2 linked regions of the Paludibaculum fermentans genome follow. Each later gene encodes a partner of the first gene's protein in a complex. Links are inferred from orthologs where the notes say so. Each region holds a gene or a part of one and is shown on either strand. Other genes may lie near its edges.

What was found.
Region 2: the proteins of tsaB (region 1) and tsaD are in contact, whole or in part, in a solved structure (PDB 4WQ4), measured with the Escherichia coli proteins. The link is inferred for Paludibaculum fermentans from one-to-one orthologs.

Annotation. Positions count from the first base shown.
Region 1 is NZ_CP063849.1:911,992-915,130, forward strand. The notes cover bases 268-3,090. They hold tsaB (tRNA (adenosine(37)-N6)-threonylcarbamoyltransferase complex dimerization subunit type 1 TsaB), read right to left. Parts: upstream 2,080-3,090; coding sequence 1,456-2,079; downstream 268-1,455. Other genes in these bases: IRI77_RS03600 (glycoside hydrolase family 172 protein), read left to right, coding at 268-550; IRI77_RS03605 (hypothetical protein), read left to right, coding at 547-1,422; IRI77_RS03615 (DUF5060 domain-containing protein), read right to left, coding at 2,083-3,090. Also shown: more of IRI77_RS03600, read left to right, coding at 1-267; more of IRI77_RS03615, read right to left, coding at 3,091-3,139. UniProt on the Escherichia coli protein: Required for the formation of a threonylcarbamoyl group on adenosine at position 37 (t(6)A37) in tRNAs that read codons beginning with adenine.
Region 2 is NZ_CP063849.1:5,364,528-5,367,741, reverse strand. The notes cover bases 296-3,193. They hold tsaD (tRNA (adenosine(37)-N6)-threonylcarbamoyltransferase complex transferase subunit TsaD), read left to right. Parts: upstream 296-1,152; coding sequence 1,153-2,235; downstream 2,236-3,193. Other genes in these bases: IRI77_RS21055 (alpha/beta hydrolase domain-containing protein), read left to right, coding at 2,284-3,193; queA (tRNA preQ1(34) S-adenosylmethionine ribosyltransferase-isomerase QueA), read right to left, coding at 296-1,094. Also shown: IRI77_RS21070 (YybH family protein), read right to left, coding at 1-68; more of queA, read right to left, coding at 75-295; more of IRI77_RS21055, read left to right, coding at 3,194-3,214.

The sequences.
Region 1 (3,139 bases):
TGCTCTCTACTTTCATGCGCAGTACCGGCAGGCGGCTCCGAACGTGGCGCAGCAGTTGCCGAACAGCAAGAATCCCGATGGCAAGACGAACTTTGTGTATTGCGAGACGCATGGCCGCGGCCACCTGATGGGCGTGACGCTGGGCGTCGTCCAGAACAAGGAAGCGTGGATGGGCGAAGGCGACGACATGATCTTCGTCGACGACGAGACCAGGCCGCTGATCATCGGGACCGGCTCGGAAGACTACTTCCTGGGCAGCTGGAACTTCGGCGGACGCGAGAACGCGAAGGCTTTCGGCTACCACCAGTACGGCGCGCACCTCATCCAGAGCCCGGAACGCGTGGGCGGCCGCTACTGCTGCTACCGCTTCCACGGCGACAACCCCGTGACGTTCACGAAATACCTGAAGCATACGATGGAGCATGGCCATGCCAATGATCGCGGCGACTGCTTCTACAGTTGCTGCTACTGGTATCAGGACAAACCGACGACCGAAGTGCCGGCCCTTCCGGCCGTGAAAGACCGACTCCCCAAGGTGGTGCCCGCTTGAAGAAATCCATCCTCCTGATTGTTGCGGCCTGCGCCGGTGGAGCCCTGTTGTGGGCCGCCGTTCCCGGGTTCGTCCTCTGGAACAACGCCGAACTGCACGGCTACATGGCCAAGATCGCGGCCAAGATGAAGACCGAGAAGGTGCTGGGCCAGGACCTGGGCAAGTGGGGCAACCACTGGTCGTCCATTACGCGGCGCAATGGAGACGGGGTAGGCGAGCTCCACGAGAAAGTGACCGACCTGTTCATCTGCGAGGGCGGGGAAGCCACGCTGGTGGTGGGCGGGACGCTCACCAGCCCGACCTCCGCTGGAGCGGGCGAGATGCGCGGCACCGGAATCACCGGAGGCCGCAAGGTCACGATGAAGCCCGGCGATATGGTGGAGATCCCGGCCAATATGCCGCACCAGTTGCTGGTGCCCAAAGAGTTCCTCTATTACGTGGTGAAGGTGCAGCAGGCCGCGCCGCAGTCGCCCGAGGGTTTCCGTTACTGGTCAAAGGCTGATTTCCTCAGCTGGAAGGGCAAGCTGCAGGCGAAGCTGGCGGGTAAGAATGTCGCCAACCAGGAGATTGCGAACTGGGGCAATCACTCGCAGTTGATGGTCTATCGCACGGGCGATGGCGAGGTGGAGATCCACGAGAAACAGGTGGATTACTTCATTGTCCAGCAGGGTGAGGCGACGCTGACCGTGGGCGGCAAGGCGACGGGTACGCGCGTTACGGGACCCGGCGAGCAGCGCGGCGGCACCATTGCGGGCGGCGAGAAGGTCACGTTGAAGGCGGGCGACATCGCCCACGTCCCGGCGGCTGTGCCGCATCAGGTTGTGGGGACGAAGGACTTCCTCTACGCAGTCCTGAAAGTCACCGTCGAATAGGCCGGTTCAGGGGCGGGCCGCGGTGCGGTCCGCCTACTTATCCACCCAGTTCAGCTCCGCATCCGACCGCCGGACATAGTTGGCGTCCAGCGACATGGGATCCGTCAGCCGAGTGGCGGCCAGTCGTCCGATTGCGCCGGCCAGCGCCCGGGGCGTCACCGTCGCGTCAACAGAGAAGACGGCGGGGTCCGGCGTGAGCAGTTCCGCCTGCTTGGGTAGAGCCTCGTGCCAGGGTTGGAACTTGGTCACGACCTCGGCGCCTGCCGGAGTCTGGTCGCTGTGATACAGGCCCGCGTAGATCTCGCCGCGGCGCGCATCGAGGAAGGGTGCCCGCAGCCCGGACGTGCCGTAGAGCGACATCGCCTGCAGATTGGAGATGGCCGCCGCCGGTGCGCCGGTCGCTTCCGCCAGACCCTTGATGGCCGCCAGCGCGACGCGCACGCCGGTGAACGAGCCCGGTCCTGAGCCGGCCGCAAATCCGGCTACCTGATCGTACTTCCAGCCATGCCTGCGCATGAGGCGGTCCAACTGCGGGAACAGGACGTGGCCGAAGCCCTCGGGAGAATGGAGGATCACCTCTTCCAGCACCACGCCGTCTTCCAGCAGCGCAAGGGAACCGAATTCTGAGGCTGTGTCGAGTGCGACAATTCGCGGCATGCGTTACTTCTTCACCGTGAACACATAGTCGAGGATATAGAGTTTGCCTGGGGCGTTCAGGACGTACAGGCGCACGTTCATGGGGCCTTCCGATTTGGCCAGCATGACGGGTGGGACCACCAGGGTGCCCTCCTGCCCTGTGGCGAGAATTCGAGTCCCCTGGCCGTCCGGCACGATTTCGCCGGCCAGCATGTACATCATGCGCCGCGTGCCCGCCGTCTTCTTCTTGAGCTTGATTTCGAACTTGACCGGCTCGCCCGCCTTCAAGGTCATGTCGCTGGGCGGAGTCACGAGTTCAAAGGGTGCCTTCACCGCGCTCCGCTCGGGTTCCTGGACGGGGATGGGCCAGGACTCGAACTTGTAGCTCTTCAGCATGCCCTCTTTGCGGCCGTCGCGCGACAGATGCAGGATCCAGTCGCGGGTGGCGTCAGGCGGAGTGCCTTCGAACATCTCGCCCTTCCAGTCCTTCTTTTCCTTCACCGCTTCGCCCGTCGACGGATTCACCCAGTAGACGTCGTAGCCGTGCTTCTCCACCGTCATTTCGATTTTCTGCGGGTGTTCGATGTAGACCAGGTACTCGGTCTCGGGATTCGCGATGGCCCGCCCGCCGTCCAGGTCGAAGTAGGGCTCGATGTCCCAGAAGCGTGTCCGCGACATCGTGTCGAACCAACCAGTGGCTGTTTTGGCATTGGGTGAGCCGTCGGCCAGATTGCCGGTGATCGAGATGTAGGCTCCGCTGATGGCGGCATTCCAGACGCGTTTGCGGAACGCCTCTTCCGGCAGCGCGGCGTCGATCAGGACGACCTGTGGCACGGTGTTGGCGATGTGCTCGATGGCCGGAACGGTGACGTCCGGAGCGCCGTTGATGACGAAATCCATCCAGCCGTCGGGACCCAGGGGGGCCGAGGTCACGGCTGAACGCGACGATCGCGGATGCCCATACGGGTCCAGCCCCTTCAGCGCCACGCCCACTTCCTTGAGGATCGGGCGGGCGTTGGGCGAGGACTCCCATTCGTTGGCGAGCTGCCAGGTGATGTTGAAGGCGCTGTAGCGCGCGGCG
Region 2 (3,214 bases), 4.5 Mb from region 1 along the record:
ACGGTGACGTCGTCCTGCGCAAAAAGCAGTGAAGAGGCCGCCAACACACAGAGAACAAGAAGCCGCATGGCTTATTAGAGTATCAGCATGCAGTCGCCGTAGGAGAAGAAGCGGTAACGCTGCTCGACGGCGTGGCGGTAAGCGGCCAGCATCAAATCCTTGCCGCCGAATGCGGCGACCAGCAGGATGAGGCTCGATTTGGGTAGATGGAAATTGGTGATCATTGCATCGACACCCTGGAATTCGCAGCCGGGATAGAGAAAGATACTCGTTTCTCCGGATTGAGGATGGAAGCCGCCGTTGCGGCTGGCAGTCTCAATGGTACGGACCGCCGTGGTGCCGACGGCGATGCGGCGGGTGGCCCGGGCGATGATTTCCGCGTTGGGCGCAGTGATTTCGTAGCGTTCGGAGTGGAGGTGATTCTGTTCGACTTCGTCGGAGGAGAGGGGCTGAAAGGTGCCTAGGCCTACGTGGAGGGTTACTTTGGCGATCTCCGCACCGGCGGCGCGGCACTCGTCCAGGACTTCGGGAGTGAAATGCAGGCCGGCGGTGGGTGCGGCGACGGAGCCGGGTTTTTCGGCGAAGACGGTCTGGTAGCGTTCCCGATCGGCGGGCTGGTCGGGCCGGTGGATATAGGGCGGCAGCGGGACGTGGCCGTTGGCTTCGAGCTCGGCGTCGAGATTTCCGTTACATGTAAACTTCAGCAGGCGCTCGCCGCGATCGCGGGTTTCGAGGATTTCCGCGAACAGGCGAGGGGTGATGTAAACGCGAGTGCCGATGTGAAGGTGGCGGCCCGGCCGGGCGAGAGCCGACCAGGTGAGGCGGTCGGATGACTCGGGCCGGAGGAGGAAGAGTTCGACCTGCCGGTCATAGCCGATCTTCTTGCCGAAGATGCGGGACGGGAAAACGCGCGTATCATTGAGAATTAGGCAGTCGCCGGCGCCCAGGTGGGCGGGCAGGTCGCGAAATGAAGCGTCTTGGAAGGATCCGGCTTGCCGGTTGACGACGAGCATCCTGGCGGCGGAGCGATCGGCGAGAGGCTCCTGCGCCACCAGTTCGTCGGGCAATTGATAGTCGAATTCTGATAACTGCATAAAAAGGCGAGCGAAAAAAATAAACCTCGCTGCGAATAATATACCCATTTGCGGAGCCATTGTGCGAATCCTGGGAATCGAAAGTTCGTGCGACGAGACGGCGGCGGCGATCGTGACGTCGGACGGAGAGCTGAGTGCGAGCGTCGTTGCGTCGCAAATCGACACGCACAGCAAGTATGGCGGCGTAGTGCCGGAGCTGGCTTCCCGCGAGCATTTGCGGGCGATTGGGCCGGTGGTGCGCGGCGCGCTGGAGCAGGCGCGGCTGGGCTGGGACGATATTGATGCGATTGCGGTGACGGCGGGACCGGGGCTGGTGGGTTCGCTGCTGGTGGGGCTGACTTACGCGAAGGCCGTGTGCCTGGTGCGCGGGCTGCCGCTGATCGGCGTGAACCACATTGAGGGACACATCCACGCGGTGCTGCTGGAAGCGCGGCAGTGCGGTGCGGAGATCGAACTCCCGGCACTGGCGCTGGTGGCCAGCGGCGGACACACGCATCTGTTCGAAGTCAGCGAGCGGATGACCTACCGGCTGCTGGGCAAGACCCGTGATGACGCGGCGGGCGAGGCATACGACAAAGTGGCCAAGCTGCTGGGGTTCGGCTATCCGGGCGGTCCAGTACTGGATAAGTTGGCACCCTATGGAGATGCCGACGGGCTGGCGCTACCGATTTCAAAAATGAAGGGCAATGCCCTGGATTTCAGCTTCAGCGGGTTGAAGACGGCGATGCTGCGCTGGGTGCAGGCGCATGATATGGAAGGCGAGATTGTCACGCGGCGGGCGCTGATGAAGCTGCATCCGCATCCGACGGTGGAGCAGTGGCTGGCGGTGACTCCGCAGACGACGCTGGATGCCGTGGCGGCGTTCCAGCGTGTCGTGGTGGAGGAATTGCTGCGGCGCGTGGGGCGCGCGGTGGAAGAGACGGCGGCGCGGTCTGTGATTATTTCTGGCGGCGTGGCCTGCAATGCGGGTTTGCGGGCGTCGGCGCAGTCCGGACGCCTGATGTGCCCGGTGTATTTCCCGGCTCCTCATCTGTCGACGGACAATGCGGCGATGATCGCGGCGGCGGCGGTGCCGCGGTTCCTGCGGGGGGAATTCGACGATCTTACGCTGAAGGCGCAGGCTAACCTCACGCTGGCCTGAGTGCGAGTGGCGAGGGTCGGATAGAATCGAGGGCTGAGGAGCCCTGACTTGCGACTATCCGGAATTGTTCTGTTATGCGTGCTACCGCTGTGCGCGGGCGTGACGAGCGTCAGCGTCGTCGAGAGAAGCGACGTGCTTGGCGGGCAATCCACAGGGCCGGCCGGGCCATACGAGCGGATCATTGCGAAAGTGCAGTTCGCGCTGGATCCGAAGCTGCCGCAGAATAAGGCGGTGCGCGACCTGGAGTTGGCTCCGCGGAATGAGCGGGGGCTGGTCGAATTCACGGCGGATCTCTACATCCTGAAGCCGCGCGATCCGGCGAAGGGCAACGGCACGGTGTTGTTCGAGGTGTCGAACCGTGGCGGCAAAGGCATGTTGTCGCGCTTCAACTATGCCCGGGGTTCCTCGGATCCGCGCACGGAAGAGGAGTTCGGCGACAGGAATCTGCTGGAGCAGGGGTACACGCTGCTGTGGGTCGGGTGGCAGTGGGATACGCCGCCTGGCGACAAGCTGCTGCGGCTGGATAGCCCGATCGCGATGCTGAACGGGCAGGCGATTCGCGGGCTGGTGCGGTCTGAGTTCATTCCGGATTCGCGCACCAACATGATGCACTTGTCGGATCGCAAGCACACGACGTACGCGGCTGTGAGCCCGGCGGTGACGTTGACGGTACGGCCCACCGTGCTGGGCGCGCGGCGGACGATTCCCGGTGCGGACTGGAAGTTCAACGAGGACCGGACAGCGATCGAAATGGAGTCGGGATTCCAGCCCGGCCAGATCTACGAGGTGGTGTACCAGGCGGAGAATCCGCGGATCGAGGGGCTGGGGCTGGCGGCGGTGCGGGACGCGATTTCGTTCCTGAAGTACGGCGGGGTGGAGACGCTGCTGGCGGACCAGCGGCGATTCATCAAGCGGTCGATCGGATTCGGCATCTCGCAAAGCGGGCGCTTTCTGCGGACTTTTCTCTACTTCGGGTTCA